Linked DNA regions of Halorhodospira halophila SL1. The protein of the gene in region 2 interacts with the protein of the main gene of each other region in a pairwise test. Links are inferred from orthologs where the notes say so. Each region holds a gene or a part of one and is shown on either strand. Other genes may lie near its edges.

Region 1 (4,248 bases), 1.4 Mb from region 2 along the record:
TCGACCGCTCATGGCTGGACCTCGGGTGGGTGCAGGGCGATGGTCACCTCCGCCTCGAGCCGGGGCGGCTCGGCGGCGTGCAGGTGCAGGCGGTGCACGCCGCGCCGGCGGGACGACTCGGCCTCCGCGGCCAGCCACTCCCGCAGCGCGGCGTACTCGCCGGCGATGTGCAGCCGGGCGACCACCTCGTCGTCGTCGCCCTCTTGCCGGTGCAGGTCTTCGAGGACCAGCCCGTGGGCCTCGAGCTCTCGGCTGAGGTCGCCGAGTTGCTCACGCAGTGTCGTCTCGGGCGGTGCGGCGGGTGGCTCGTCCCTGAGCTGCGGTCGGCCCCGCAGGGATAGCCGGCGGAGGCCGTGCTCGGTGCGGCGCATCTGCGCCAGGTGAACCGCCTCGAAGCCCGCCTCCTGCAGGGCGTTCAGGTACGCCTCGGTGTGCTCGGGTTGCGCGGTAACGGCCTCGATGGCCAGGGTCTCGCCCAGCTCCACCGTCTTGAGGCGGGTCCCCTCGGGCAGCGCCTTGGCCAGGGTGTCGAGCCACCCGGGGATCGCCTGGCGCCGTGCGTCCGCGGGATCCGGGGGGAGCTGTGACGCCGGCTCGGCGGGGGGGGCTGGTTCGGCGGTCGGCGGCTCCGGGTCCGGGTCGGGTTCAGGGGGTGGCGAGGGCGACCTATCTTCGGCGGTGTTGGTGGCGTCGTGGCTCCCGAAGCTGCCCGTCGGCGCACCCCAGTGGGCGTGGGCGGCTACACCGGCCAGCCCGATGGCCAGTGCCGCCCCGGCAGCGGTGCGCAGGGAGTGATCGGCGCCGTGGGCGCTCGGGTTCCGGGCGTGCAGCAGGTTGTTGGGCCCGGGGCGGCGGGCGGCCTCGGCCAGGGCGCGTGCCAGGCGGGCGCCCGGAGTGTCCGGCAGGGGCTGCGGGGGCGCCCCGGCAGCGTGGGCCAGGGCGTCGCGGCTGGCGACGAGTGCGACCGGTCGCAGGCCGGCGTCGCGCAGCAGGGTTTGCCCGGCCTGGAGGTCGGTATGGCGCGCGGCGAGCAGGTGCGGCCGGTGGTGCTCGCTGCTGAGGCAGTAACGCCAGACGGAGGCCGGGGCGGGCAGGGCACGGCGCACGTGCAGACGCAGCACGGCCCGATACTCGGAGCGGCGCAGGGGGGTTGGCAAGGCGAGCAGGCGGCGCTGCACGCGGCCCTCGGGCAGCGCCAGTGCCGCCCGGGAGCGGCCGACCCCCAGGCGCCGGCAGGCCGCGCGCAGGGCATCACGGCGGCCGTTCGCCCCCGGGGCATGGATGGTTTCAGCGGTGTAGGCGTAGCGGCTGCGCCGGCGCAGACAGACATGTACGGCACGTCCGGCCACAGCGACGCCGATCGTCGCGGTGCTGGGCAGGGGCATCCCGTCTCCTCCCTGAGACGCTGGTTCCCGTGCCGCCGCCGGTCCCTGGCGGGCGGCAGGCATTGACGCCCCTACTATAAACCGGGAACTCGCCCGTGCAAGAGGTGGTCAGTATACTGCCCACAGAGTTTGCCAAGGCGCCCGCGCCCCGTCCCCGATGAAGCGATTCCTGCGTATCCTCCTTTACAGCACCCTCACCCTGGTCGGTTCCGGCGCCGTGCTGGGTGCCGCGGCGGTGGCTTATGCCCTGCTGGTGCTTGCTCCGCAGTTGCCCGATGCGGAGTCGCTGCGCGACGTGCGCTTCCAGCAGCCGCTGCGTGTTGTCAGCGCCGAGGGCGAGCTGATCGCCGAGTACGGCGAGCAGCGCCGCCAACCGGAGGATATCGACGACATCCCCACGGACCTGTTGCTGGCGTTCATCGCCGCTGAGGACGACCGCTTCTACGAGCACCCGGGGGTCGACTATCAGGGCCTGGCGCGGGCGGTGAGCCACGTGGCCCGCGAGCGCTCCTTCGGCCCGGGGGGGTCGACCATCACCATGCAGGTTGCGCGCAATTTCTTCCTCTCGCGCGAAGTCACCATCCTGCGCAAGGTCAACGAGATCCTGCTGGCGCTGCAGATCGAGCGCACCCTGTCCAAGGAGGAGATCCTCGAGCTCTATCTCAACAAGATCTACCTGGGCAATCGCGCCTACGGCGTTGCTGCCGCCGCCCAGGTCTATTACGGCAAGGACCTGGATGAGCTGGATCTGGCCCAGATGGCGATGATTGCCGGTCTGCCCAAGGCGCCCTCGGCCGCCAACCCCATCCGCAATCCCCGGTTGGCCCTGCAGCGGCGTGCCTACGTCCTTGGGCGGATGCTCAACGAGGGCTTCATCAGCCCGGAGCGTTATCAGGAGGCTATGGCCGCACCGGTAACCGCGGAACTGCACGCCCCGCGCAGCCGTGTGGATGCCCGTTACGCCGGGGAGATGGTCCGCCGCACCATGACCGAGCGCTACGGGGCCGAGGAGGCGTATACCGGCGGCTATACGGTCTATACCACCATCGAGAAGGACCGCCAGGAGGCGGCCAACCGTGCCCTGCGCAGCGGGTTGCGCGATTACGACCAGCGCCACGGCTACCGGGGCCCCGAAGGCAGCATGGACGCGCAGGCCGTCGGCGACCCGGCGGCCATGAACGAGGTGCTGGGGGAACACCCGCCGTTCGGCGGCCTGCAAGCGGCCGTGGTGCTCGCCGTAGAGCCCGAGGCGGCCTGGGTCTGGCCCCGGGGCGGGCGGGTGCTGCAGGTGGACTTCGAGACCATGGAGTGGGCGCGTGCCTACCGGGGTGCCAATCGGCGCGGCCCGGCCCCGGAAGAGGCGGGTGACGTGCTCGAGGTCGGCGATATCGTGCGGGTGATGCCGCAGGGCGAGGGGCGGGCGGCGCTCAGCGCCGTGCCCGACGTCTCCGGCGCGCTGGTCGCCCAGGATCCGCTGGACGGGCGCGTGCGGGCCCTGGCCGGTGGGTTCGATTTCCGCCTCAGCTCCTTCAACCGGGCGGTCCAGGCGCGGCGTCAGACGGGGTCGGTCTTCAAGCCGTTCATCTACTCGGCGGCCCTGGAAGGCGGCTACACGCCGGCCACCCTGGTCAACGACGCCCCGGTGGTCTTCCGGGACGACGCCCTGGAGAGCTACTGGCGCCCCGGCAACTACTCGGGGCGGTTCTATGGCCCGACCCGGCTGCGCGAGGCCCTGGTCTTCTCGCGCAACCTGGTGTCGATCCGGGTGCTGCGCGATGTGGGGATCGACCCGACTATCGCCCATGCCGTGCGTATGGGCTTCCCGCCGGAGAGCCTGCCGCGGGATCTCTCCCTGGCGCTGGGCAGCAATAGCGCCACTCCGCTGCAGATGTCGAACGCCTTTGCGGCGTTCGCCAACGGTGGCTACCGCGTCTTCCCCAATATCATCGAGCGGGTGGAAGACGGCGCCGGTGAAGTGGTCTTCGAGCCCGAGTTTCCGGAGGCGTGTGAGCTCTGCCGTGACGACCTGCCCATGGCCTCGGTGCCCGGTGACCGCACTGGCCTGTTCGATCTGCCGCCCCCGGCAGAGCGTGTCCTGCCGGAAGACAACGCCTGGCTGATCAGCGATATGCTCGCCGACGTCATTGAGCGTGGCACCGGACGGGGCGTGCGGCGGGTGCTCGATCGCGGGGACCTGGCCGGCAAGACCGGTACCACCAACGATCTGCGCGACGCCTGGTTCGTGGGGTACAACCAGGATCTGGTGGCCACGGCGTGGATCGGTTTCGACGACCAGCGCAGCCTGGGGCGTGGCGAAACCGGTGCTTCGGCCGCCCTGCCCATCTGGGCCCGCTTTATGTCCGTAGCCCTCGACGGGGTCGAGGAGCGCCCCATGCCGCGCCCGGGCGGCTTGGTCACGGTGCGCATCGACCCGGAGTCGGGGCGGGCCACCAGCTCCGAGAACCCTGACGCCATTTTCGAGACCTTCCGCGAGGAGACCGTCCCGGTCCGTGACGACAGCGATCGCCGGCAGCGTGGTGATGAGCACACGGAGCGGGAACTCTTCTAGGCGGGTGCCAACAGACTGCCGGAGCAGGGGGAGGAGCTATGGGACGCAGAGGAGCCAACCATCAACGCGATGAGCGCATGCGCTTGAGTCTGATTCGCGAGGCGGCGCGGCTGATGGCCGAGGACGGGGTGCGCGACTACTTCGCCGCCAAGCGGAAGGCCGCGGAGCGCCTCGGTGCCAGCAATACCCGCAACCTCCCCGGCAATCAGGAGATCCACGACGCGCTGCTGGAGTATCGTGCCGTCTTCGGCGGCGAAGAGCATGAGGCGGCGCTGCGCCACCTGCGCCAGCGCG
Region 2 (4,897 bases):
TGCGAGGCTCGGTGAACCATTAAGCCGTTATTCACACAGGGTCCCTCGGCCACCGTGCGCCTGGTGCTGCTGGCTACGGTCTCGATCCTGCTCATGAGTCTGGACCACCGCGAGCACCTCGTCGAGCCGGTCCGCGAGACCGTCTCCGGGGTGGTGTATCCGTTGCGGTTCGTCGTCGACGCCCCCTTCTCCATCGCCGAGCGGGTCTCCGAGCGTCTGGCCACCCGCCACCAGATCATGGAGGAGAACCGCCAGCTGCGCGACCGACACCTGGAGTACCAGGAGCGCCTGCAGAGGATGCACAGCCTGGAGCGGGAGAACGAGCGCCTCCGCGATCTGCTCGGCTCCTCGGAGCGGCTGGAGACCGAGGTGGCCATCGCCCAGCTGATGCGCGTCGAGCTCGACCCCCACACCCACTTGGTGGAGATCGACCGCGGCTCCCGGCAGGGGGTCTTCGTCGGCCAGCCGGTCCTCGATGCCAACGGGGTCATGGGTCAGGTGGATCGCGTCGGGGCCCACTCGGCCAGCGTGCGGCTGATCTCCGACCCGAGCCACGCCATCCCGGTGGAGAACAACCGCAACGGGCTACGCACGGTCGCGCTGGGCAGCGGCGACCCGCAGCGCCTGGAACTGGCCAACGTGCCGGGCAACGCGGACCTCCGCGAGGGCGACCTGCTGACGGCCTCGGGCCTGGGCGGCGCCTTCCCCCGGGGCTACCCGGTTGCCGAGGTGACCTCGGTGGAGGTCGAGGCCGGCGAGCCCTTCGCCCGGGTGACCGCCCGCCCGGCCGCCGAGCTGGATCGCAGCCGTAAGCTGCTGCTGGTCTCCGTGGCCGAGAACGCGGATGATCAGGCCGGGGACGACGAGGCGGCGGACAACGAGAGCGAGGACGCGTCTTGACCGGGCATCGGCCACGCAACGGCGGCGGGATCATCCTGCTCAGCTTCATCATCGCCCTGATGCTGACCATCGTCCCCATGCCGGGCTGGGCGCAGGAGTTCCGCCCGGAGTGGACGGCGCTGATCCTGCTCTACTGGGGCCTGGCACTGCCCGAGCGGGTGGGCGTGGGCGTCGGGTGGCTGGTGGGGCTGTTCCAGGACGCCCTGCTCGGGACCCTGCTCGGGCAGCACGCCCTGGCCTTCGCCCTGATCGCCTTCCTGGCCCTGCGGCTGCACCAGCATCTGCGCCTGGTGCCGGTCTGGCAGCAGGCGGTGGTGGTACTCGGGCTACTGGTGGTCGCCCAGCTGGTCGTCTTCTGGATCAACGGCATCATCGGGCGGCCGGCTCCGGAGTGGCAGGCGTGGGCCGCGATCCTGGTCGGCGCTGCCATCTGGCCGTTGGTCTTTCACATCATGAGGGGGGTGCGGCGCCGCTTCCAGGTGCAGTGACACCGGCAAGGGCGGCGGGCAACGAGGTAGCTGGTGAGCCTTTCCATCCGTGATCAGCAACAGGATGCCTCCAGGATCCAGCGACGGATCGTGGTCGCCGGTGTGCTCTGCATCCTGGTGGTCGCCGGGCTGATGACCCAGATGGTGCGCCTGCAGGTGGTCGATCACCACCACTACGCCACCCTCTCCCAGGAGAACCGCATCAAGGTCAACGCCATACCACCGAGCCGTGGCCAGATCCTGGACCGCAACGGCGCCATCCTCGCCGAGAACCGCCCCTCGTACCAGCTAGTGGCCACGCCGGAACGCATCCCGGATATCGAGACCATGCTCGATGAGGTCAGCGACATCATCGAGCTCACCGACGCCCAGCGCAAGCGTTTCCTCAACCGCCTGAGCAACTCGCGTCACTTCGAGGCCCTGCCGCTGCGCACCCGGCTCGACGAGGAAGAGGTCGCCAAGCTCGCCGTCCACCGCCACCGCTTCCCCGGCCTGGAGGTGGACGCCCGGCTGGTGCGCCACTACCCGGAAGGCCACACCGGCAGCCATGCGGTGGGCTACGTAGGGCGCATCACCGCCCGGGACCTGCGCCGCATCGACCGCTCGGCCTATCGCGGCACCAACCACATCGGTAAGAGCGGCGTCGAACACGCCTATGAGCAGGTCCTCCACGGCGAGGTGGGCGTCGAACGCGTCGAGACCAACGCCGCCGGGCGGGTGCTACGCACCCTCGACCGCCACCCGCCGCGCTCCGGTGACGATCTGATCCTGACCCTGGACATCGACCTGCAGGCTGCCGCCGAGCGCGCCCTCGGCGATCAGCGCGGGGCGGTGGTGGCCATGGATCCGGACAACGGCGACATCCTGGCCCTGGCCAGTCGCCCGCACTACGACCCCAACAAGTTCGTCCGGGGCATGACCTCCGAGCGCTTCCAGGAGCTGGAAGACACCGGCTGGCAGCCGCTGATCAACCGGCCGATCCGCGGGCTCTATCCACCGGCCTCCACCATCAAGCCGTTCGTCGGCCTGGCCGCCCTGGAGCACGACGTCATCCGCCCAGACACCGAGGTCCACTGCGACGGCACCTACCATGTGGAGGGTCGCGACGAGCCCTTCCGCTGCTGGCGCGACTGGGGCCATGGCGACACCGACTTCGTCCAGGCCGTGGCCGAGTCTTGCAATGTCTTCTTCTACGACACCGCCTTCCGCCTCGGCATTGACCGCATGTCGGCGTTCCTGGAACCGTTCGGTTTCGGCACCCCGACTCAGGTAGACACCTCGGGCGAGCGCAGCGGCATCCTCCCCGATCGCGACTGGAAGCGCCGCGCCCTGGGCGGCGGCTGGTTCCACGGAGAGACGGTGATCACCGGTATCGGCCTGGGCTACTTCAGCACCACGCCGCTGCAGCTGGCTCGGGCCACCTCGATCCTCGCCAACCAGGGACGCATCGTGGAACCGCGCCTGGTGCAGGCGGTCCGCGACGGCGAGCAGGGGCACGAATCACGAACCGCCGCCACTACCCCGCAGGAGCGCATCGAGTTGAGCAACCCGGAGCACTGGGAGCTCACCACCGAGGCCATGCGCGCCGCCGTCGAGCACCCGCGCGGCACCGCCCGGCTGATCGGCGACGACCTCGAGTACAGCCTGGCCGGCAAGACCGGTACGGCGCAGGTCACCGAGAGCCACGAGGACGACGACGCGGACGTCCCCGAGCACCTGCGCAGTCACGCCCTGTTCATCGGGTTTGCCCCGGCGGAGACCCCGGAGATCGCCGTCGTGGTGGTGGTCGAGAACGCCGAAGGCGGCGGTGGTGCTGCAGCCGCCCCGGTGGCGCGGGCCGTCACCGACGCCTGGCTGATGGATGATTACACCTTCCTCGAGGACCTGGAGGCCGGCCGCATCGACGAGAGCGAGGTCGAGGACGAGGAGGATGCGCCCATGGAGCTGATGCCATGAACACCAGCGCCCTACCCGGCAGCCAGGGGGTCGGAGTCCGTCTCTCGTTCCTGCAGTCGCGGCTGCACCTGGACGGACTGCTGCTGACCGCACTGATCGCCGTCGCCGCCTTCGGCGTAGCGGTCCTCTACAGCGCCTTCGGGGAGGACTGGGCGCAGACCCAGAATCAGGTCATCCGCGTCTCCTTCGGCTTCCTGGCACTGTTCGCCTGCGCCCAGATCCCGCCGCGCACCCTGCGCCGCTGGGCACCGTGGGTCTTTGCCGTCGGCATGGTGCTGCTGGCAGCGGTGATGGTCCTGGGCGTCATCGGCCAGGGGGCACAGCGCTGGATCGACCTCGGCTTCATGCGCTTCCAGCCGGCCGAATTGATGAAGCTCGCCCTGCCGCTGCTGCTCGCCTGGCTGCTCGCCGACCACGATATCCCGCCCCGGCCCCGGCGCGTCATGCTGGCCCTAGTGTTGATCACCGTGCCGGCGGCGCTGATCGCGATACAGCCGGACCTGGGCACCGCCATGCTGGTCGCGGCATCGGGATTCTTCATCCTCTTCCTGGCCGGCCTGGGCTGGCGCTGGATCGTGGGCGGCGCCGCCCTGGCCAGCGCCATTGCGCCACTGCTCTGGTTCTTTGTCATGCACGACTACCAGCGCGCACGGGTGCTGACGTTTCTCAACCCCGAGAACGACCCCCTGGGCGCGGGGTACCACATCATCCAGTCGAAGATCGCCATCGGCTCCGGCGGGCTCTTCGGCAAGGGCTGGCTCAACGGCTCCCAGGCCCACCTGGAGTTCATCCCCGAGCGCCACACCGACTTTGTACTGGCGGTGGTCGCCGAGGAGTTCGGTCTTATGGGGGTGGCCCAGCTGCTGGCCGTCTACCTGATCATCGTCGGCCGCGGTCTCTACATCGCCGCCCGCGCCCAGGACAACTTCAGCCGGCTGCTGGCCGGCAGCATCTCGCTGACCTTCTTCATCTACGTCCTGGTCAACGCCGGGATGGTCTCGGGACTGCTGCCGGTGGTCGGACTGCCCCTACCCCTGGTCAGCTACGGCGGCTCGTCACTGGTGACCATCATGGCGGCTTTCGGTATTCTCATGTCGATCCATACCCACCGTCGTCTCTGGTCGTGAGGGCCTGTAGTCGGACATGAACCTACGCCTCCGTTCCGCCACCGTGGCCCTGCTGTGCGGCAGCGCGCTGCTGGCCACCGCCACGGCCTCCACCGAGCCCGAGCGCTTCGCCGACGAAGTCGCTGAGCGCCACGACCTGGACGCCGGACACCTGCGCACGGTGCTCGCCGCCGCCGAGCACGACGAGCGGGTGCTCGAGCGCATCGCCTCCCCAGCCGAGGGCCTCCCCTGGCACGACTACCGCGAGATCTTCCTCACCGAGGAGCGCCTCGAGGCCGGGCTCGGCTACTGGGCCGAGCATCAGGACCTGTTGGCCGAGATCCACGATGAGCACAGGGTCCCGGAACCGGTGATCCTGGCCATCCTCGGCGTCGAGAGCTACTACGGCACACGCCGGGGCGACCACCGCGTCCTGGACGCCCTGAC

Evidence for each region. The genes of interacting proteins can lie anywhere in the genome.
Region 1: the proteins of mrdA (region 2) and HHAL_RS11385 interact in binary tests that used the Escherichia coli proteins (3 or more experiments, as listed by UniProt). The link is inferred for Halorhodospira halophila SL1 from one-to-one orthologs.

Annotation. Positions count from the first base shown.
Region 1 is NC_008789.1:2,472,790-2,477,037, reverse strand. The notes cover bases 1,149-4,248. They hold HHAL_RS11385 (penicillin-binding protein 1A), read left to right. Parts: upstream 1,149-1,542; coding sequence 1,543-3,954; downstream 3,955-4,248. Other genes in these bases: HHAL_RS11380 (hypothetical protein), read left to right, coding at 3,993-4,248; HHAL_RS11390 (hypothetical protein), read right to left, coding at 1,149-1,385. In the rest of the region: more of HHAL_RS11390, read right to left, coding at 9-1,148. UniProt on the Escherichia coli protein: Cell wall formation. Synthesis of cross-linked peptidoglycan from the lipid intermediates.
Region 2 is NC_008789.1:1,077,928-1,082,824, forward strand. The notes cover bases 934-3,882. They hold mrdA (penicillin-binding protein 2), read left to right. Parts: upstream 934-1,421; coding sequence 1,422-3,344; downstream 3,345-3,882. Other genes in these bases: mreD (rod shape-determining protein MreD), read left to right, coding at 934-1,388; rodA (rod shape-determining protein RodA), read left to right, coding at 3,341-3,882. Also shown: rod shape-determining protein MreC, read left to right, coding at 19-900; more of mreD, read left to right, coding at 897-933; more of rodA, read left to right, coding at 3,883-4,471; mltB (lytic murein transglycosylase B), read left to right, coding at 4,488-4,897. UniProt on the Escherichia coli protein: Catalyzes cross-linking of the peptidoglycan cell wall. Responsible for the determination of the rod shape of the cell. Is probably required for lateral peptidoglycan synthesis and maintenance of the correct diameter during lateral and centripetal growth.